DNA from 4 places in the Neotabrizicola shimadae genome. Region 4 is predicted to be linked to each of the others. Evidence: riboswitches for the same ligand, from Rfam matches in the RefSeq annotation. Region 4 holds a riboswitch; each other region holds the start of a gene.
What was found. A riboswitch is a leader RNA that binds a small molecule or an ion and turns the genes downstream of it on or off. The one in region 4 is predicted to bind cobalamin.
Positions count from the first base shown of each region.

Region 1: linked by a shared signal. The riboswitch ahead of bluB (5,6-dimethylbenzimidazole synthase) and the one ahead of JO391_RS08160 (DUF1636 family protein) in region 4 are both predicted to bind cobalamin.
Region 2: linked by a shared signal. The riboswitch ahead of JO391_RS21030 (CbtB domain-containing protein) and the one ahead of JO391_RS08160 (DUF1636 family protein) in region 4 are both predicted to bind cobalamin.
Region 3: linked by a shared signal. The riboswitch ahead of JO391_RS21525 (DUF1636 family protein) and the one ahead of JO391_RS08160 (DUF1636 family protein) in region 4 are both predicted to bind cobalamin.

Region 1 is NZ_CP069370.1:2,790,727-2,795,971, reverse strand. It holds gene JO391_RS13660 (transglycosylase SLT domain-containing protein) at 1-517, shown strand, start outside; gene JO391_RS13655 (propanediol utilization protein) at 549-1,376, opposite strand; gene bluB (5,6-dimethylbenzimidazole synthase) at 1,366-2,064, opposite strand; cobalamin riboswitch at 2,108-2,290, opposite strand; gene JO391_RS13645 (LacI family DNA-binding transcriptional regulator) at 2,336-3,346, opposite strand; gene JO391_RS13640 (extracellular solute-binding protein) at 3,730-5,245, shown strand, end outside.
Region 2 is NZ_CP069372.1:38,772-44,016, reverse strand. It holds gene JO391_RS21045 (heavy-metal-associated domain-containing protein) at 22-210, opposite strand; gene JO391_RS21040 (heavy metal translocating P-type ATPase) at 385-2,856, shown strand; gene cueR (Cu(I)-responsive transcriptional regulator) at 2,870-3,331, shown strand; cobalamin riboswitch at 3,357-3,573, shown strand; gene JO391_RS21030 (CbtB domain-containing protein) at 3,608-3,784, shown strand; gene JO391_RS21025 (CbtA family protein) at 3,803-4,552, shown strand; gene JO391_RS21020 (hypothetical protein) at 4,564-5,245, opposite strand, start outside.
Region 3 is NZ_CP069370.1:2,518,904-2,524,148, forward strand. It holds gene JO391_RS12210 (FecCD family ABC transporter permease) at 1-142, opposite strand, end outside; gene JO391_RS12215 (ABC transporter substrate-binding protein) at 146-1,078, opposite strand; gene JO391_RS12220 (ABC transporter ATP-binding protein) at 1,095-1,868, opposite strand; gene JO391_RS21525 (DUF1636 family protein) at 1,894-2,316, opposite strand; cobalamin riboswitch at 2,347-2,572, opposite strand; gene JO391_RS12225 (GTP-binding protein) at 2,690-3,904, shown strand; gene JO391_RS12230 (DUF1826 domain-containing protein) at 3,901-4,548, shown strand; gene JO391_RS12235 (VOC family protein) at 4,640-5,023, opposite strand.
Region 4 is NZ_CP069370.1:1,692,243-1,697,487, forward strand. It holds gene JO391_RS08140 (YbaN family protein) at 1-123, opposite strand, end outside; gene JO391_RS08145 (hypothetical protein) at 233-370, shown strand; gene JO391_RS08150 (hypothetical protein) at 367-786, shown strand; gene cobO (cob(I)yrinic acid a,c-diamide adenosyltransferase) at 803-1,456, opposite strand; cobalamin riboswitch at 1,495-1,698, shown strand; gene JO391_RS08160 (DUF1636 family protein) at 1,776-2,135, shown strand; gene cobW (cobalamin biosynthesis protein CobW) at 2,132-3,166, shown strand; gene cobN (cobaltochelatase subunit CobN) at 3,166-5,245, shown strand, end outside.

The sequences.
Region 1 (5,245 bases), 1.1 Mb from region 4:
CTTTTCGGCGCCGCGCAATGTCGAGGATGCCTGCGCCATCGCGCGCGAGCGACCGCAGTACCTGCGGGCGATGGAAGCCACCGAGCGCAAGTGGGGCGTGCCCGTCCATGTGCAGATGGCGACAATCTACCAGGAGTCGAGTTTCGTGGGCAACGCCCGCACGCCGCACCGCTATGCGCTGGGCATCATCCCGATGGGGCGCCAGTCTTCGGCCTATGGCTATGCCCAGGCGCTGGACGGCACCTGGGAAGAGTATCAGGACGAGGAAGGCGGCCGCGGCGCCAAGCGCGACAACATTCGCGATGCCACCGATTTCATGGGCTGGTACATGGATGGTTCGGCCGAACGGCTGGGCATCTCGAAGACGGATGCGCGGTCGCAATACCTGGCCTATCACGAGGGCCGCACGGGCTTTGCCAATGGCAGCTACAACAACAAGCCCTGGCTTGTGGACGTGGCGAACCGGGTGGGCGCGCGGTCTGCGCGCTACGAGGTTCAACTGCAGGAATGTCGCTGACCAGGCAGGGCGTCCCGGCCCGGAGGCCGGGTCAGGTGGCCGTCGCAAGACGCTCGACGCCGGTGTAGCCGGCGGCGCGAAGGATTTGCGGACCTTCAGGCGGCACGCTGCCAGGCGCGAAGATCAGCGCCCTGGCCGGACCGGAATGGGACCGTGCAAAGCCCAGGGCACCCAGGGCGCGGGCGAGGTCGGCGGTCGGGTCGGAGGCGGGTCCGCGCCGGGCCTGGCAGCGACGCGCGCTTTCGCTGGCGAGCGCGGCGCAGCCGGCAAGGCCGGGCGCATTGGACCAGTCCGAAACCAGGTCGGAGATGTCGGCGTAGTCGCAGTCTTCGGCCCGCGTCCTTTCGGGCGGACCCCAGAAGCCGACAAGAAGCTCGGCCCTCGGCGGCGGCGGCAGGCCCATCAGCACCTCGCCCTGCCGCGAGGCCCAGAGATGGCGGTCGGGGTGGTCCAGCATCAGCGGGTCGCTGGCGCCTTCGGCGCGAAGGCAGGCGCGCACAAGGCAGCCGCGCGGGCCGGCGTATCCTGCAAGGCGTGCCACGGCCAGAAGCGAGGCGGTGGACATGCCGGTGCCCGACCCTGGCACGAAGCGCGGTTTCAGCAGGTAGCGCCCCTTGGGCGGCAGGCCCAGATCGTTCAGGAAGCGGCGCAGGCGGGGCAGGGGGATGAGCCCCGCGCCCTGGCCGAACCGGCAGGCCGCCAGCGCACCGGCCCGGCGCTGGCCCGCCAGGCCGGTGACCGCGGGCAACAGCGTGACAAGGCCGACCGGCCCGGCAGGGCCGATGCGGCCCTGGAGCCATTCGCCGAAATGGCAGGGCAGGGCGACGCGGGCGCCGGGGGGCAGGGGATCAGCCGTCACGCTGGCCCCAGCCGTCATGGAACACCAGGTCTTCCAGCGGCAGGCGGCTGCGCCAGCCGCGCGCCTGCAGTTCGGGCTCGGCATGAAGCTCGTCGACATGGCCAAGGCACAGATAGGCGACAGGCACGACCTGATCGGGCAGATTGAGGATCCGTTTGAGCGCCCCCTCGCGGAAGATGCTGACCCAGCCGACACCGATACCTTCGGCCCGTGCCGCGAGCCAGAGGTTCTGTACCGCGCAGACGGTGGAATAGAGGTCCATCTCGGGGGCATGGGTGCGGCCCAGGATGACCGGGCCGCCCCGGCTGCGGTCGCAGGTGACGCAGAGGTTGACCGGCGCGGCGGTGATGCCTTCCAGCTTCAGCGCCGAATAGAGCGGCCGGCGTTCGGCCGGAAAGAGCGTGGCGGCCTCGGCATTGGCCTCGGCGAAGGCGGCCTGAACCCGGCCCTTCACGCCGTTGTCGCGGATGACGATGAAGTTCCACGGCTGCATGAAGCCAACCGAGGGCGCATGGTGGGCGGCATCCAGAAGCCGCAGCAGGGTGGCATCGTCCACCGGACGCGGGGTGAACTGGCTGCGCACGTCGCGGCGGCTGTGGATGGCACGGTAGACCGCGGCGCGGTCGGCCTCTGGAAAGGGGGGGGCCGCGACCAGCGCGGCAGAGGCGGGTTGGGCAGGACTGGACAATCGGTTCCCCTGTCGTCGAAACGGGGTACAGGTCGGCCAGCCTGCGCCCCGGTTTCGTCTGGCCGGTCTTCTGACTCGGTTTCCTCCGGCGCCGCGCCTTCCCGACCGAGGTCAGTGGCATCTGCGGCCCCGTCCACCTTACAGCGTTGGGCACGTTGCGGAGTTTCACCGCATTCCCGATTATCCCGACCCTCGCAGGCCGGGCACCAGACCAACCCCAGATACCGCCGAGCCCGCACGGGCGCAATCGCCCTTGCGGCCGTGGCTTGGGTCACTCGTCGGGCAGGTTCTCGCGGAAGATGACGTGCTGGCGCGGCTGGACCGGGGTGTAGGGCAACCCGCGCACACCGGCGATCAGCGTGGCCAGCGCCTCGCGCGCCTCGACACGGGCGTTCTGGTCGATCACCGCGTCCATCGTGCCGTCCAGCAGCAGCGCCTTGTTGCCCTCGGTCGCCTCGTGGCCGATGAGCACGACGCGCTGCGCAAGCCCGCGATCCTTCATCGCCCGGCCGATGCCGTAAGAGCCGCCGCCGACATTGTAGATCGCGGCAAGGTCGGGGTGGCGGTCGAACAGCGCCATCGCCTCGCGCCAGGAATTCTCGCGGTCGTCCAGCATCTCGCGCAGTTCCACGATCTGCAGGCCGGGGAATTCCTCGTGCAGGATCTGGCGGAAGCCCATCTCGCGCTCCTGATGCCCGCGGTAGGACAGGGAGCCTGCGAAGAGCGCCACCTTGCCCTGGCTGCCCGTGCCGAGGAAGCGGCCCATCAGATAGCCAGCGAGGCGGCCCGCCTGCCGGTTGTCGGTGCCGATATAGGCCGCGCGGGGCACGTTCTGGATATCGGAGCAGAGGGTGACGATCCTGACGCCCGAGGCCGCCAGCCCGCGCAGCGCCTCGCGCACGACGGGATGGTCCAGCGCGATGACGCCGAGGCCGTCGACGGCGCCCTTCATCCGCGCCAGCCTTTCTGAAAGGGCCGCGGGATCGAAACCTTCGATGGTCTCGACCAGGGTTTCCACGCCGTCCAGCGCCGCGGCCTGGGTCTCGATCTGTGCCTGAAGCATCCGGATGAAGGAATTGGTGCCCTGGGGCAGCAGGAAGGCCAGCCGGACCGCTGGCGTCGAGGGCGCGCTGACGGCGACATAGCCAAGCCGCTGTGCAACGGACAGGACGTGCTGTCGCGTGTGTTCCTTGACGCCGGGCCGGTCGTTCAGGACGCGGTCGACAGTGGCAGGGGAAACCCCGGCCTCGCGGGCGATGTCGGTCAGTGTGGCGCGCAGCATGACGGTCTTCCGGATGTTCCCGACCAGCAGCTAGGGCCAGGGCGAGGGCGGGTCAACAGGGTGACGGGGGCCGCGCCGGGACACACTGATTTAAAAGACATCATTGCGCTGGCGATTCGCGTCATCTGGTGGCCGGTTGGCCTCGCGCTATGGATCGCCTGATCCTTTCTGCAGTCGCAAATCATGCAGCTTCTTGATGTCATTGCGGCAATCATCGACGAAACGTGCATGAGGGCCTCGAGAATCTCGCAACTGCGGCATCTTTCCTTCAAGAATAGAGCATCAAAATGATGTTTAGCATATAACAAATTGATTGACACTTGCCGCCGAGTCGCCGCACAAACCCGCCACGGGCTCCGGGAGAGGGCTTGAGGGAGGATCTCATGATCGGACGTCGCTTGACGCGGCGCGGGTTCCTAGGAACCGGCGCGCGATGGGGAATTGTCGGTGCCGGCGCCTTGATCGCGCCGCGCTGGATCGGGCAGGCCTGGGCGCAGGAGCTGGCGCCGGGCATGATCGGCGGGCCGACCGGCTTTGCCGGGGCCGAACGCTATCAATACGGACCGGACACGCCGGAAGGCCGCGCCGTCGAGGCGGCCAAGGCGATGAAGGCGGCAGGCACGGCGCCCGACAAGATCGTCCTCGGCCTGTCGGACGGGTCCATCGGCCAGCTGACCCAGCCCTTCCCGGCCGGCGCGCCCAGCGTCAAGGAACTGTGGGAGCGCGAGACCGGCATCACGCTGGAAATCGTGGGCCTGCCCAACGGGCAGGAATTCACCAAGACCATGCAGGACATCTCGACCAGCGCGGGCGGCTTCGACATCTACTCGACCGACTGGAACCGGTTGGGCGACCTGGTGGAATCCGGCGGCATCGCCAAGCTGGACGACTATGTCGCCGAATACAAACCGGAATGGGATGATCCGGTCCGCGGCTATGTGAACGGCGCGCAAGGCGTGTCGCTGATGAACATGTATCGCGGTTCGACCTATGGCGTGTCGCTGGACGGCGACTTCCAGACCTGGGTGTATCGGACCGACCTGTTCAACGACCCGGCCGAGCAATCGGCGTTCAAGAGCCAGTATGGCTATGACCTGGCCGTGCCGCGCACCTGGGCGCAGTTCAACGACATCGCGGCCTTCTTCCAGCGTCCGGACAAGGGCCTGTTCGGCTCGACCGACCTGCGCAACCAGGGCTGGGGCTATACCAACTGGTACCAGCTTTACACCTCGCTCGCCTCGCCGAACCAGTACCTGTTCGACAACGACGCGAACCCGCTGATCTCGTCCGAGCAGGGCATCAAGGCGACCCAGGCCTATATCGACTCGCTGGCCCACCATTCGCCTGATGCGATTTCCTGGGGCTGGCCGGAACAGTACGGCAACTTCGCCGCCGGCGGCGCGGCGATGACCTGCGCCTTCTCGAACCTGCCGAAGTTCCTGGACAATCCGGGCAATACCGGATCGACCGTCACGGGCAAGATCGGGTCCATGCTGCCGCCCGGCAACGAGATCGACGGCAAGATCGTCAGCCGGTCGGTGCTGTGGTTCTCGCTGACGGGGATGGTCAGCTCGCAGTCGAAGAATCCGGAACTGGCCTACCTGTTCCTGCAATGGCTCGGGTCCAGCCGCATCTATTCCTGGATGACGGCGAACCCCGGCGGCTATTTCGACCCCTTCAGCCTGAACGACTTTGCCGACCCCTTGGTGCGTGAGACCTACCACGCCTACCACATGGATGTGGTGCGCGAGACGGTCGCACGGTCGGTGCCGACCATCAACTACGCCGGCGCCACGGCCTTCAACAACGCGCTGGACGAAAACCTGATGGCCGCGCTGACCAAGGCCAAGACGCCCGAACAGGCGATGGCCGACACAGCGGCGGAATGGGAAAAGATCA
Region 2 (5,245 bases), on a different replicon from region 4:
TCCTGTATTGTTTTGGATGCTTCAGGCAGGGGCGTAGCCAACCTTGGTCAGGGCCGCGACCAGCCGATCACGCGCAACTGCGGACGTGACTTCGACCTTCTGCGTGCTGGGGTCCGCCTTGACGTCGGCGGCCGGATCCACCGACTGGATCGCCCTCGTCACACTGTTGGCGCAACCGCCACAGGTCATGTTCTCGATATGGAACTGCATGAGTGCCTCCTTCAGGGTTTTGCCTCATGCGTCATCAGATAGGGCTTCCCACGGTTGTAAGGTCAAGCCCACAAAGCCGTGATGACGAATCTCAGGTTGCCCCTTGACCTTACCATAATGGGAAGCCGTATCTCATACGGCGGAGGCATCCCTGAAAGGAATTCCGTGATGAACATGCTCGCAAAGCAATCGTCTCGAATTGATACCGATCTTATGACGATCGACGTCGACGGGATGACTTGCGCGTCCTGCGTCGCACATGTCGAACGGGCTTTGAAAGCTGTGCCGGGGGTGACGACGGCATCAGTTAACCTTGCCACCGAGCGAGCCGAGGTTACGGGCGTGGCGCTCGATCGCGGTGCGTTGGTGAGGGCCGTCGAAGATGCGGGCTACGATGTGCCAGCAAAGCCCATCGATCTCGCTATCGAAGGCATGACCTGTGCCTCTTGCGTGGCGAGGGTCGAACGGGCGTTGGCATCAGTGCCGGGGGTAGCGTCTGCCACCGTCAATCTGGCTACCGAGCGGGCAACAGTGCGAGGATCGGCCGATGTGGCGGCGCTGACCCGAGCGGTAGCAGACGCGGGATATGACGCCCGCCCCGCAGCCCCAGCTATGGCTGCGCATGATGGCGCGACAGCGAAAAAGGCCGCAGAAGAAGCGTTGCTGAAGCGAGATGTTGTAATCGCTGCCGCCCTTTCGTTACCGGTCTTCGTTCTGGAAATGGGGTCGCACCTGTTCATGTCGGTCCACATGGCCGTAATGAACACGATCGGGATGCAGAACAGTTGGTATTTGCAGTTCGCCCTGACCTCGGCAGTCCTCTTCGGCCCCGGCTTGCGCTTTTTCCGCAAGGGCCTGCCTGCGCTTGCCCGCCTCACCCCCGACATGAACAGCCTGGTCGCCGTCGGCACCTCGGCCGCCTACGGCTATTCGCTGGTCGCCACCTTCGCTCCAGGGCTCCTGCCTGCCGGGACAACATATGTCTACTACGAGGCGGCGGCGGTGATCGTCACGCTGATCCTGCTCGGTCGCTACCTCGAAGCGCGCGCCAAAGGACGCACGTCCGAGGCGATCAAGCGGCTGGTCGGCCTACAGGCCAAGACAGCCCGGGTGATCCGCAGCGGCGGGGTGGTCGAGGTGCCTGTTTCCGAGGTGCGCCCGGGAGATGTCGTCGAGGTCCGTCCCGGTGAGCGGGTGCCAGTCGATGGCGAGGTAATGACTGGCGCAAGCTGGATCGACGAGAGCATGATTTCGGGCGAGCCGCTGCCGGTGGAGAAGACCGCTGGGAATGGGGTAACCGGCGGGACTGTAAACCAGACAGGTGCCTTCACGTTCCGCGCCACCGCGGTGGGCGAGGCGACGATGCTCGCTCAAATCATTCGCATGGTCGAGGCGGCACAGGGCGGCAAGCTGCCGATCCAGGCACTCGTCGACAAGGTCACGATGTGGTTCGTCCCGGTAGTGATGGCGCTTGCAGCACTGACCTTTGCCGTTTGGCTGATCTTCGGCCCCGACCCCGCGTTGACCTTCGGTCTTGTCAATGCCGTAGCCGTGCTGATCATCGCTTGCCCCTGCGCCATGGGCCTCGCCACGCCGACCTCGATCATGGTGGGCACCGGGCGCGGGGCCGAAATGGGGGTGCTGTTCCGCAAGGGCGAGGCGCTCCAGTCTCTTCAGGGAGTGAAGGTCGTGGCACTCGACAAGACCGGCACGCTAACCGAGGGCAGGCCGAGCCTCACCGACCTCGATCTTGCACCAGGTTTCGATCGCGCCGCCGTTCTGTCACTCTTGGCAGCCGTCGAAGCGAAGTCCGAGCACCCGATCGCCCGCGCCATCGTAAAGGCCGCAGAAGACGAAGGTTTGTCCCTGCCCGCCGTCACAGCCTTCGACTCCGTTACCGGCTTCGGCGTCACTGCACAGGCGGGCGGGCAGCGGATCGAGATCGGCGCTGATCGCTACATGGCCCGACTGGGGATTGACGTATCGCCCTTTGGGAATACTGCCGCTCGATTGGGAGACGAAGGCAAGTCGCCGCTCTATGCCGCCATCGACGGCAAACTCGCTGCCATCCTTGCTGTCGCGGACCCGATCAAGGAGACCACGCCAACGGCAATCCGCGCCCTGCACACTATGGGGCTGAAAGTTGCGATGATCACTGGCGACAACGCCCGCACCGCAGGCGCCATCGCCCGCCAACTCGGCATCGACGAGATCGTGGCCGAAGTGCTGCCGGACGGCAAGGTCGCCGCAGTCAAGCGACTGAAGGCGTTGGGACAGCTCGCCTATGTCGGCGACGGCATCAATGATGCCCCGGCCCTGGCCGAGGCTGACGTTGGCCTTGCTGTCGGAACGGGGACCGACGTAGCAATCGAGGCGGCGGACGTCGTGCTCATGACCGGTCGCCTGACGGCGGTATCGGACGCCATCGCGCTGTCCAAGGCCGTGATGCGCAACATCCGGCAGAACCTCTTCTGGGCCTTTGCCTATAACGCTGCCTTGATCCCTGTTGCCGCGGGCGTGCTGTGGCCGAGCTTCGGCGTTCTTCTGTCACCGATCTTCGCTGCCGCCGCGATGGCCTTGTCGTCGGTCTTTGTTCTTGGAAACGCCCTCCGGCTGCGGCGGTTCCAGGCCGCAGTTGTGCATTGAAGGAGGCATGATCATGAACATTGGTGAAGCGGCAAAGGCCTCGGGCGTGTCGGCCAAAATGATCCGCTACTACGAATCTATTCGCCTTATTCCCACCGCAGGGCGGACCGGATCAGGCTACCGCGTCTACTCTCCGACTGAAGTGCAGATGCTGCGGTTCATTCGTCGGTCCCGCGACCTTGGCTTTTCGGTCGAGAAGATCGAAGAGCTTCTGGCACTCTGGCGCGACCGGACCCGTCAAAGCGCGGATGTGAAACGCCTTGCGACGGACCAGATCGACGGCCTCGAACGGAAGGTGCGCGAGATGCAGGCCATGATCGACACACTGCGCCACCTAGCCGACGCATGCTGCGGCGATCACCGGCCCGACTGCCCAATCCTGGCTGACCTCGGGCACGGGGTGGAGCATGGATCTGATTGCACGACACAGCAGAGCGGCAAAGCAGTACCGGTGCAGCATTTTCACTCCCGGTAGTCAGTTGACTTCGCGGGGGTTCGGCGCAAAGCTCTCACTGTTTGGTGTTCAAGGGGCGCAGAGTCCTGGAACTCAATCGGGAATGAGGAAGGGCGGACCCAATTGCGGCGCCCAAGGCCTCAGCCGCCCCCGCGACTGTATGCGGTAGCGGTCCTTCATCGTGCCACTGGGCCAATGCCCGGGAAGGCGAAGGACTGTGTTAATCCGCGAGCCAGGAGACCGGCCAAGCGATGGCGCAACCCTAATCCCGTCGGGTGTGACGGGCGGAGAACCTTCATGTCCACCAGAATCCTGTCCGCCACAGCGGAGCAATCGAAGAGCCAGTTCGGACCAATCCTGACCAGCGCGCTTATTGGCGCAGTGCTGATCTTTGCCGCTGGTTTTGCTTCGCCTGACGCATTGCACGCTGCAACGCATGACACACGTCATGCGACCGGTTTTCCCTGCCACTGACGTTTCTGGATAATCGACATGACAAAGACCTTGCTGTCCGGCGGGGTAATCGCGGGTGCCATCGCGGGCCTCGTGGCTGCCGTTTTTCAGTTCTTTCTCATCCAACCCCTGATCGTCGAGGCTGAACGGTATGAGACGGGCGAACTCGTTCTGATCGGGATCGAGAGCAACAAGCCCGACCCTGCACCTAACCCGCTAGAAACGCCCGGCCATGATGCGCAGGGCGCGGAAAATACGGACAACTTGCTTGTGCGCAATGGCTTGACGGTCCTGACCCTGATCCTCACCTGGGCGGGCTTTGGCCTGCTGGCCGGAGCCGGCCTGACCGCGTTCCGGGCTCTGCCCGGCGGCGGGAGGATCCCGGCCACAGCCCTCGGCCTTATCGGCTTTGCCGTCCTGTCCCTTGCGCCTGCAATCGACCTTCCGCCCGAACTGCCCGGAATGGAGGCAGCGGAACTGGCGGACCGGCAACTCTGGTGGGTTGCGACTGTCGCGATGACGGCTGCCGGCATTTTCTTTGCTGCGGGGTTGCGGTCCTGGCCCGGGCGGCTCGCGGGCCTTGCCCTGATCCTGGCACCCCACCTTTTCGGAGCGCCCTTGCCACCCGTTTCTGCCCCGGCAGTGCCGCCCGACCTTGCGGCGCTCTATGCGGCGCGCGTGCTAAGCGTGAACCTGATCGGTTGGCTGGTGCTGGCCATCGCACTCTTGTGGCTTTTGCCAGAAGCAGGCGCGAAGGCCGATGCTGACGGTTTGACGGAGCCGGGGTGAGAGAAGGCAACCTAGGCTGCGCGTGCACACCACATGCGAAATCTTCCCTGCCCGGTCACTTCTCGGATCAAACCTCGCGCCTGCATCCAGGCCATGTTCCGCTGAACGGCCGCGCGACTGGCGCCGGTGATTGCCTCGGCCATTGGGGCGGAGACAAGGGGCCATTCGGTCAGAACTGCGCGCAAGGCTGGGGGCGTTTTGCCCGAGAGCGTGACCATCTCGGTTTCGGACCGCGCTGACCAAGCCTCGATGTCGTCAAGGTGCCGCATCGCGGTCCGGCTTGCTGTCTCCATCCCGTCGAGCCATCGCACCAGTCGGTCAGCAGCAGTGCCACCGGCGCGCAGCCCGCCTGCCCCGCCCATGGCGAGAGGGGCAAATATCGCTCCCCTGCCCTCTCCGGTCGCAATCCGCGCGGCCGTGACAGCCGCTTCCATCCGGTCTCCGTGCTGCCCGAGACCCGCCAAACTCCAAATGTGAAAGCCCATGCAGGCACGGCTGATCGGGTGCAGGTCGGCAGCTTGCGCCATCAGGTCCAGCCAACCGCCCGCGCGATCCGCAAAGGGCTCCGCCTCATCCGCCAAGTTCTCGGGGTCACGGCGATCCACAAAAGTGGCCAGGTCCACCTCCGGCCCTGGCCCTCCCGTCAGGCGCCGCACCGCCCACCCGACCCGTGCCAGGGCGACACTGTCGTCC
Region 3 (5,245 bases), 830 kb from region 4:
CCGTGCTCAAGGGAATGGCCACCGCCCCCACTGACACCGCAACGACGGCCGATATGAGCAGCACCGCGGCCGCCGCAAGGGCGATGCCGGTGCCGGTACCGATCTTGCGGGTTAGCGATGCGGGGGCGGCGGCGTCAACCATGGCCTATTGCCCCCAGAAGCCCGCGACCAGCTTTTCCACCGCCTTGATGTTGCGGGGGCCTGGCGTCGCCTCGACATATTCCAGAACGACGAAGCGGTCGTTCTTCACCGCGTCGATATTGGCGAAGGCCGGGTTCTCTTTCATGAAGGCAATCTTCTGCTCGGCCGTGACATCGCCGTAGTTCACGATGACCACGACCTCGGGGTTGCGCTCCACCACCGGTTCCCAGCCGATCTCGGCCCAGCTTTTTTCCAGGTCGGACATGATGTTGACCCCGCCCGCCGCTTCGATCAGCGCGGTCGGCATGGCATAGGCGCCGGCGGTGAAGGGCGCCTCTTCGCCGCTGTCATAGACGAAGACGCGCAAGGGAGCGCTACGGTCCACGCCCGACGTCACTTCCTCAAGCCGCGCCTTCCAGCCTGCGACCAGATCCTGCGCCTTGGCCTCGACCCCGAAGATGGTCCCCAGGTTCAGGATGTCGTTGTACATGTCATCCATGCTGGACCTGGCCTTCGGGCCGATGTGGATGCAGCTTTCGGTCAGCTCGTAGGTCTTGATGCCCAAGGGTTCCAGCGTCTCGGGCGTGACCTCGCCACCGACCTTCATGCCGTAGTTCCAGCCGGCGAAGAAGAAGTCCGGCTCGGCGCCGGCCAGCACTTCCTTGGTCGGATACTTGGCCGACAGTTCCGGCAGTTCGGCCACGCCCGCGCGCATTTCCTCGTCCAGCGTCTTCCAGCCGGAGATGCCGGTATAGCCAACCATCTGGTCGCGTAGGCCCAGGACCAGCATCATCTCGGTCAGGTTCACGTCGTTCGAGATGGCGCGGGTGGGGGCAGCGTCGAAAGTCACCTCGCGGGCGCAGCTTTTCACGGTGACAGGGTAGGCAAGCGCCGAGGAGGCAGACAGAAGGAAGGCGGCAAGCGAAAGACGGATCATCTTGGGGTCCTTTGGATCAGAGGTGGAAGGAAAAGCGCGGGGCATCGCCGGTGCGGTCGATGCGCGCACGCACGTTGAAGGCCTGGGCGAGCGTCGCCTCGGTCAGGGCCATTTCGGGTGGGCCGTCGGCCAGGATGCGGCCTTCACGCAGGATCAGCATGCGCTCGGCAAATTCGGCGGCCAGGGTCAGGTCATGCAAAGTGGCAATGACGGTCAGGCCAAGACCCTTCAGCAGCGCCAGAAGCTCCAGCTGGTGGCGGATATCCAGATGGTTCGTCGGCTCGTCCAGCACGATCACGCGCGGCTGTTGGGCCAGCGCACGGGCAACCATGACCCGTTGGCGTTCCCCGCCCGACAGCGTGCCGAAAGCGCGGCCGGCCATGCCGGCCAGGCCCATCCGCAAAAGGGCGGCCTCGATGATCGCGGCGTCCTCGCCTCCGGGCGTGGACAGACCCGCGCCCCAACCTCGCCGATGCGGAAGGCGGCCAAGCGCCACGATCTGCCGGGCGGTCAGCGCGAAATCGGTGGGTTGTTCCTGCAGCACGGCGGCAAGCTGGCGCGCAGCCTCGGGTGCGCCCATCAGCCAGATATCCTTGCCCATCAGCCGCACGGTGCCCCGGCGCGGCGCCTGGTGGCGATAGATCAGCCGCAGAAGCGAGGATTTCCCGGCCCCGTTCGCCCCGCAGATCGCCATGATCTGACCCTGTGGCACGGCAAAGCTGATGTCGGCAAGGATGTCGGGCCGCCCTTTCGGGCCCCAGGCGACGCCGGAAAGCTCAACCGCGTTCACTGGATCGCCCCTTCGCGAGTGACGATCATCGCCGCGGGAATCCGCGCCAGCGTGTTGTCGCAAAGCCGCGGGGGCAATCACGTCCAGACATCCAGCCGTCCTCCAACGCTGCGTAAAGGCGCGAGAACTCGACCAGATCGTCAATCGGCTGGGCCGGGTCGATGTCGCCGAAGAGCCAGGTCGCCTTGGCATTGGCCCGCCAGCCGACGACACAGGGCCCGCCGTGTTCGGGCACGCAGCCTGCAAGACAGGCGGTGCCCGACACCTCGAATTCGTCACCAAGGCCCGCCGCCGCGATGGCCGCTCGCAGCTTCTTCAGAAGGGCAAAGCCCGGCGCGCAACTGCTGCTCTTGTGCTTGCAGGCCTTGCAGACCAGAATCTGATGCGGCGCGGATTGCGCCACGGAATAGGCAGGTGCGCTCACCGGCCGCCGCGGTTGATCGTCCATCGAAGTCTCCTTCCGGGGCACCCCGCCCGGTGGTTGCTGACGTCGATGGCAGGTCTCCTGACTCACGGGTCTGGGCTTGCCCCACCTTCCCAGCCTTCGTGTCCAAACACGTATGGCCAGTGGCATCGGGGGTCGCTCGCCGCTTACAGTTGCGGGGGCAGTCACGGATTTGGCGGCTGATGCCTACACCACACCGTATTCCCTTTTCACCCGGCCGCGCGTGGTTTGGCCGGGAACCATCAGTCGCGAACATGCAGTCGTCGACAGGCCGGATCAAGTCCTGTTCCGACCGGACAAAACCGCCGAACGACATTGCACCCTCTTTTGATTCGCGCTAGATCAAAGGTTATAGTATAACATAACAGAACGAACCATGCCCTCCAGCCAGCAAGATCCCCGCCTTCCCGTCACCGTCCTGTCCGGCTTTCTCGGGGCCGGGAAGACAACCCTATTGAACCACGTGTTGAACAACCGCGACGGACGCCGGGTCGCCGTGATCGTCAACGACATGTCCGAGGTGAACATCGACGCCGACCTGGTGCGCGAAGGGGCAGAGCTGAGCCGGTCTGAAGAAAAACTGGTCGAAATGACCAACGGCTGCATTTGCTGCACTCTGCGCGACGACCTTCTGACCGAGGTGCGGCGGCTGGCCTCCGAAGGTCGCTTTGACTACCTCCTGATTGAAAGCACAGGGATCGCCGAGCCTTTACCGGTAGCGGCGACCTTCGACTTCCGTGACGAAAGGGGTGTCAGTCTCTCCGATGTTGCGCGACTTGATACGATGGTGACGGTCGTGGATGCGGTGAACCTGCTCAAAGACTTCTCCAGCCACGATTTCCTGGCCGACCGGGGCGAAAGCCTTGGTGATCAGGACAACCGCAGCCTCGTGAACCTGCTGACCGAGCAGATGGAATTCGCCGATGTCATCGTGCTGAACAAGGTCGCGGACGCCACGCCTGCGCAGGTCGATGCCGCCCGCAAGATCGTTCGCGCCCTGAACCCCGACGCGCGCGTGATCGAGACCAGCCATTCCCGCGTGAATCCGGACGACATCTTCGACACCGGGCTCTTCGACTTTGACGAGGCGCATACCCACCCGATGTGGGCCAAGGAGCTGTACGGTTTTGCCAATCACACGCCGGAAACCGAGGAGTATGGCATTTCCTCTTTCGTCTACTACGCCCGCGAGCCCTTCCACCCGGCGAAGATCCATGCCGTCCTGAACGGCCCGCTGCCGGGTGTGATCCGCGCAAAGGGGCATTTCTGGATCGCCACCAGGCCCGACTGGGTGGCCGAGTTCAGCCTGGCGGGTGCGATGTCCTCGGTCACGCCCCTGGGGCGCTGGTGGGCCAGCGTTCCGGCCGAGCGGCTGCCCAAGCACCCCGACGCGCAAGCCGAAATTGCCTCGAAATGGGCCGAACCCTGGGGCGATCGGCGGCAAGAGATCGTGTTCATCGGGGCGGGCTTGGATCGTGAGGCGATCTGCGCCGCGCTGAATGGGGCTTTGATGACAAGTTGCGACTTCACCCCGCAAGCTTGGCGCAACCTGCCTGACCCCTTCCCGCAATGGGGTGCGAAAGCCGCATGATCCGGGTGGTCCGCAAACCGCTTCCGCGTGCCGTCTGGGTGGCCGCCTCGGACAAGGCAGAGGGCCTTGGGCGCATTCACGATCCGGGTATTGCGGCGGCGATCTGGCGCAGATCGCGCGACCCGGGTCTTGCTGCCTGGGTCGATAGCCTCTCGCCCGAGCGCCTGCCGTGTCTGCGTCAGGCGATGTCCGTGACAGATGTCGCGGCGGCAGTTCATGCCGCTTGCGACCGGCTGGGCCTTGCGCCGTCCCCGGAGCGGGGCCTGCTTGCCACCGATGCCGCGGCGCTGGCCCTTCGGTTCGGCACGATCATGGCCACGCCCAGGGTGCAGGTCCGGCTGGACGTGATCCGGAACAATGCCTGCCACAGGTTTCACTGCGACCGGGTGGTGGCGCGGCTCTTGTGCAGCTATCGTGGCCATGGCACCGAGTTCGGCCCGGCCACCGGGCAGGCAGAGGTCACGCAGGTGCAGACTCTGGCCGCCGGCGATGCCGCGATCTTTCGCGGCACGCTCTGGCCGGGCGAGGAATGCGGCCTCCTCCACCGCTCGCCGCCCATCGCGGGAACAGGTGAGACGCGGCTGCTTATGGTGATCGACCTGCCCGAGGATGAGGACGACTGCGACTGCGGTTTGCCGCATTAGCCGTTTCGGCCAGCGGATTGCCCCCAAGGCAGGAGGCCCCGTGCCGCAGGCATCTTTCCGCCACGGGCAGATGGGGCGGCGATTGGAATGCCTATTCTGGCTGGTAATGAAGGAAGGCGCAGGCCAGCTTGTTGCCATCTGGGTCCCGCACATAGGCCACATAGAATGTCGGTTCGTAATGGGGCCGTGTTCCGGGTTTCCCTTCATCACTGCCGCCATGCGCAAGAGCGGCGGCGTGGAAGTCGTTCACTTCTTTTGCCGTTTTGGCAAAGAGCGTGACCATCGTGCCGTTACCTGCGGTGGGTCGCTTGCCATCATACGGGGGGCACAGCCAAAGGCTGGACCCCTCGCCGTAAGCGTCGCCCCATCCCGCCCAGCCATCAGGCCAGTCCGGCGCGCGGTCAAGGCCAAGGCTTGAAAACACGGCGTCATAAAAGCGGATCGCCCTTGCGAGATCGCTGGTGCCGAAGGTCATGTCTAGGATCATTTTGTCTTCCTTTTCTTCTGCATGTCGAGACAAGGATCAGTCCTCAGAGTGGGCTCCGGGCAGTTCCCGGACCATTCCTGCAGACAACGCACCGCTCAGATCTTTGCCGGATCGGCAAAGTCTCCGGGACGAATGCCTGGGCGTATCCTGATGGGACCAAGGACTTGGTATCCATCCCAGCACCCTTGCGTCTTGAGCGGCCACAAGGTT
Region 4 (5,245 bases):
CGATCGCGAAAAGGCCAGCGCCGCCAGAATGATGAAGGGCGCGGTCGGCATGATGGGCAGAAACAGCCCGATCACGCCAAGCGCCAGGGCAAGACAGCCCAGAACAAACCAGAGGGTGCGCAACGTCGTGCTCCTGCCCGATGGGGCCTCTTGCAATTTCCGATATATTTTGTCAACTAAAGCTGTCCAGCCCTGAGCCAGACTGAACCCTGCTTGGCGAAAGGCGCAAGACATGTCTCCCGATTTCCTTCTGTCCCTCGATTCCCTGGCGCGTCTGATCGGCTTCGGACTTCCGCCCGGCCTGCGCGCGCTGTTCGGCGCGGTGGAACCGCCCCCGCCCTCGGATCGTGCGCGGGAGGCACGGGCATGAAGGCGGATACGGTTGGGCAAGAGGCCGCAGACGGGCTGTTGCCGGTGCTGCGTGAACTGTGCCGCGGCGCGGGGGCGGACGGTAGCCTGCCGCTGACGCCGCGCGCACTTCATGCTGCGCGTGAGGCCTGGGGCGCGGCGGCGCTGCTGCGTCTGTCGGGCATCGCGCGGGTTCTGGGCGAGGTGCGGCTGTCGCGGCGGGCGGTGTTTCACTATTCCAACCCCGATTGCCCCTGCTGCCGCCACAAGCTCACGCCGAACGAGCGCGCTTTCCTGTCGCTGGTACGCGCCGGCATCGCCGGCCAGAAGACGGCCGCGACCGGCGCGGCGCTGATCCTGACCGAGGGCGGGCCGGTGGAGCCCGCGCGCAACGCGGCTCTGGCGCTGCGCGGGGTCTGGAGCGCGGGGCCGGTCTGAGGCCGGAGACCCGGACTCAGAACTCCACGCCCGGTTGGGCCTTGATGCCCGACCGGAAGGGGTGCTTCACCAGCGTCATCTCTGTGACCAGATCGGCCGCTTCGACCAGCGCCTCGGGCGCGCCGCGCCCGGTGAGCACGACATGGGTGAGCGGCGGCTTTTCGGCGGCGAGGAAGGCCAGCACCTCGGCGGTGTCGAGATAGCCGTAGCGTAGCGCGATGTTGATCTCGTCCAGCAGCACGAGGCGGATGGACGGATCGCGGATCAGCTCTTTCGCCTTGTCCCAGCCGCGCGCGGCGGCGGCGATGTCACGGGTCTTGTCCTGGGTTTCCCAGGTGAAGCCCTCGCCCATGGCGTGAAACTGGCAGAGATCGCCGAAATGGGTGGTCAGAAGGCGGCGCTCGCCGGTGTCCCAGGCGCCCTTGATGAACTGCACCACGGCACAGGGCATCTGATGCGCGATGCAGCGCAGGATCATGCCGAAGCCGGACGAGGACTTGCCCTTGCCGGTGCCGGTATGGACGATGACCAGCCCCTTCTCGCCCGACTTGGTGGCCATGATCTTGTCGCGCGCGGCCTTCTTCTTGGCCATCTTGGTGGCGTGGCGGGCAAGCTCGGCCTCGGTCGCCTCGGGGCCGGGGGCGGCTTCGGTGTCGGGCTCTTCACTCATTGCGGCGTTCCTTGTCCTTGACTCCGGCGTCCCCCGTGGCAAGAGGGGGCGGTGCTGGTTCCTGTCCTAGGGCAGGCGAAGAGGGAATGCGACAGGGAAGCGACGCTTCCTGAAGCGCAGCCGCCCCCGCGACCGTGACCGGAGAGGCCCCGTTGCCACTGGCAGTTTGCCGGGAAGGTGGGGGCCGGGGGGTGTTGCCCCGCTCCGCAAGCCGGGAGACCTGCCAGCGCGAAGGAGTTGAACCGGCGGACGGGGTGTTCCGCGGCGGGACGGCCGGTTGCGCCGCGCTGCCTATCCCCGTTTCGCCGAAGGAGTGGATATGGCGGTCCTGTCCGTCTGCATCACCTGCAAGGCCGGCACAGCTGTGGCCGAGGGCGAGCCCTGCCCCGGCGCGCGGCTGCATGCGGCGCTTCAGCCGGGCGTGCCGGGCGTGCGCGTGGTGGCGGTGGAGTGTCTGTCGGTCTGCGACCAGGGCTGTTCGGTGGCCCTGTCCGGTGCGGGACGCTGGACCTATGTCTATGGCCGGATGAGCGAGGCCGATGCGCCCGCCATCCTGGAGGGCGCCGCGAAATATGCAGGATCGGCCGATGGGCTGGTGCCCTGGCGGGAGCGGCCCGAGATTTTCCGCAAGCGGGTGGTCGCCCGCGTTCCCCCCATTTCGCAGGAGGCCGCCGAATGAGCGATCTGTCCAAGACCCCCGTCACCGTGATCACCGGCTTCCTGGGCAGCGGCAAGACCACGCTGATCCGCCACCTGATGCAGAACCCGCAAGGGCGGCGGCTGGCGGTGCTGGTGAACGAGTTCGGCACGGTGGGGGTGGATGGCGACATCCTGAAATCCTGCGCCGACGAGAACTGCCCGGAGGAGAACATCGTGGAACTGGCCAACGGATGCATCTGCTGCACCGTGGCCGAGGATTTCATCCCGACGATGGAGGCGCTGCTGGCGCGGCCCAACCGGCCCGATCACATCCTGATCGAGACCTCGGGCCTGGCGCTGCCCAAGCCCTTGCTGAAGGCCTTCGACTGGCCGGCGATCCGGTCGCGCATCACGGTGGACGGCGTGGTGACGCTGGCCGATGCCGAGGCGGTGGCGGCGGGGCGGTTCGCGCCGGACGAAGCGGCGGTGGCGGCGCAGGCGGAGGCTGACCCCGGCGTGGACCACGAGACGCCCTTGAGCGAGGTGTTCGAGGACCAACTGGCCTGCGCCGACCTGGTTCTGCTGACCAAGGCGGATCTGGCGGGCGAAACGGGGCTGGCCGCGGCGCGGGCGGTGATCGAGGCCGAGGCGCCGCGCAAGCTGCCGATCCTGCATGTGACCGACGGCGCGGTGGACCCGCGCGTGCTTCTGGGGCTGAACGCGGCGGCCGAGGATGACTTGGCCGCGCGGCCCTCGCACCATGACGGCATGGACGACCACGAGCACGACGATTTCAACTCGGTGGTGGTGGAGTTGCCCGAGGTGGCCGACCCGGAGCTGCTGGCCGAAGCCGTGCGGCGGCTGGCGCGCGAACTGAACATCCTGCGGGTGAAGGGCCATGTCGCGGTGGCGGGCAAGCCGATGCGGCTTCTGGTGCAAGCGGTGGGCGAACGGGTGCGGCACCAGTACGACCGGCCCTGGGGCGCCAGCCCCCGCCTGTCGCAGCTGGTGGTGATCGCCGAGCGCGCCGACATTGACGAGGCCGCGATCCGGGCGGTGCTGGGGGCCTGATGCACGTCGTCTTCCGGGAAAGCCACGGGCTGGAAGGGACGGAAACGCCCTTCGATCTGGGTCAGGATCCCGCTGACCTGGTGGCCTTGAGCTTTTCCGACAGCGACCTTGGCGCGCTGGCCGCCGGCTGGCACCGCGCCAAGGCCAGCGCGCCGCTGCCCACCTTGCGGCTGGCGAACCTTGTCGCCCTGAAGCACCCCCTGTCGGTCGATACCTGGGCAGACCGCACGCTTCCCGGCGTGAAGGGCGTCATGGTGCGGGTGATCGGGGGCGAGCCCTACTGGGCCTATGGCCTGGCCACGCTGGCCGATCTGGCCCGCAAGCGGGGCTTTGCGCTGGCCGTTCTGCCGGCCGATGGCCGCCCGGATGCGCGGCTGGACGAATTGTCCACCCTGCCGGTCTCGACCCTGCGGCGGCTTTCGGCGCTGATGGAAGCGGGCGGCGCGGTCGCTGCGCAGGCGGCGCTGGCGCAGATGGCGCTGGCGGCGGGGCTCTATGCCGGGCCGGTGATGGGGGCGAAGTCGGTGCCCGATTTCGGCCTCTACGACCCGGCGGCGGGGGTTGTGACCGCGTTTCCCGAAGGCCCGCTCGCACTCGTCTCCTTCTACCGCAGCTACCTGACCGCCGGCGATACCGCGCCGGTCGATGCGCTGATCGAGGGACTGCGCCAACGCGGGATGGCTGCGATCGGCCTCTTCGCAACCTCACTGAAGGCGCCAGGCTTCCGCGACTGGCTGGCCGACGCCCTACCCCGCGCTCCGGAGGTCATCGTCAACGCCACCGCCTTCTCGGCCCGGGGCGACGACGGCACGACCCCCTTCGACGGCTGGGACTGCCCTGTGTTCCAGGTTGCGCTGTCTACCGCGCGCCGGCGGGACTGGGCCGCCTCGGACCGCGGCCTGTCGCCCGCTGACCTCGCCATGCATGTCGTGCTGCCCGAGGTGGATGGCCGCCTGTTCGCCGGGATCGTCAGCCACAAGTCGCCGGGCCGGCGCGACCCCGACCTGCAGTTCAGCCGCTTTGCCCATCGGACAGACCCGCAGGCGCTGGAGGCCGCGCTGGACCGGATTCTTGCGCATCATCGCCTCGCCCGTCTTGCGCCGCAGGACAAGCGGCTGGCGGTGATCCTGTCCTCCTACCCCGGCCGGGCGCATAACCTGGCCCATGCCGTCGGGCTGGACGCACTGGCCTCGACCGAGGCGCTCATGGCCGACCTCGCGGCAACCGGCCATGACTGCGCGCCGGTTCCCGACCTGGCGGCGCATCTGCATGTTCTGGCCACAGATACCCCGTGGGGGCCAGGTGGGCTGGAATCCCCCCCTGCGCAGTCCGAAACCTGGCCGGTGGCCACCTATCGCGAAGCCATCGCCACCTTGCCCGAAACGCTGCAAGCCCAGCTTCATGGCGCCTGGGGCGTGCCCGAAGATGACCCGGCGGTCGCGGAGGGCGCCTTCCGCTTTCCGGCGATCCGCTCTGGCAAGGTGCTCATCGCGCTGCAACCGGAACGCGGCGAAACCGCGGTCCGGGACGCCGAGTATCACGACTTGTCCCGCGTGCCGCGCCATGCCTATGTCGCGTTCTACCTGTGGCTTCGGGCGCAGGGCATCGACGCGCTGGTGCACATGGGCGCGCATGGCACGCTGGAATGGCTTCCGGGCAAGTCCGTGGCGCTTGGCCCCGACTGCTGGCCCGAGGCGCTGACCGGGGCCACACCTGTGATCTACCCCTTCATCGTCAACGATCCCGGCGAGGCGGCGCAGGCCAAGCGGCGGATCGGGGCGATCACAATCGGCCACCTCCCGCCGCCCCTTGCTCTGGCGAGCCTGCCCGAAGGGCTGGCGAGCCTGGAGCGGCTTCTGGACGAATACTCCACCGCCGACGGTCTGGACCCCGCCCGCCGCGACCGGCTGATCGCCGATATTCGGGCCGAGGCGCGAGCGAGCGGCGTGGAGGAGGACCTGGGCCTGCCGAAGGGCGCCAGCATGGCCGAAGCGATCACCCGGATCGACCGCTTCGTCTGCGACCTGAAGGAAAGCCAGTATGGCGAGGGGTTGCATGTCTTTGGCCGGGGCGCCTGCG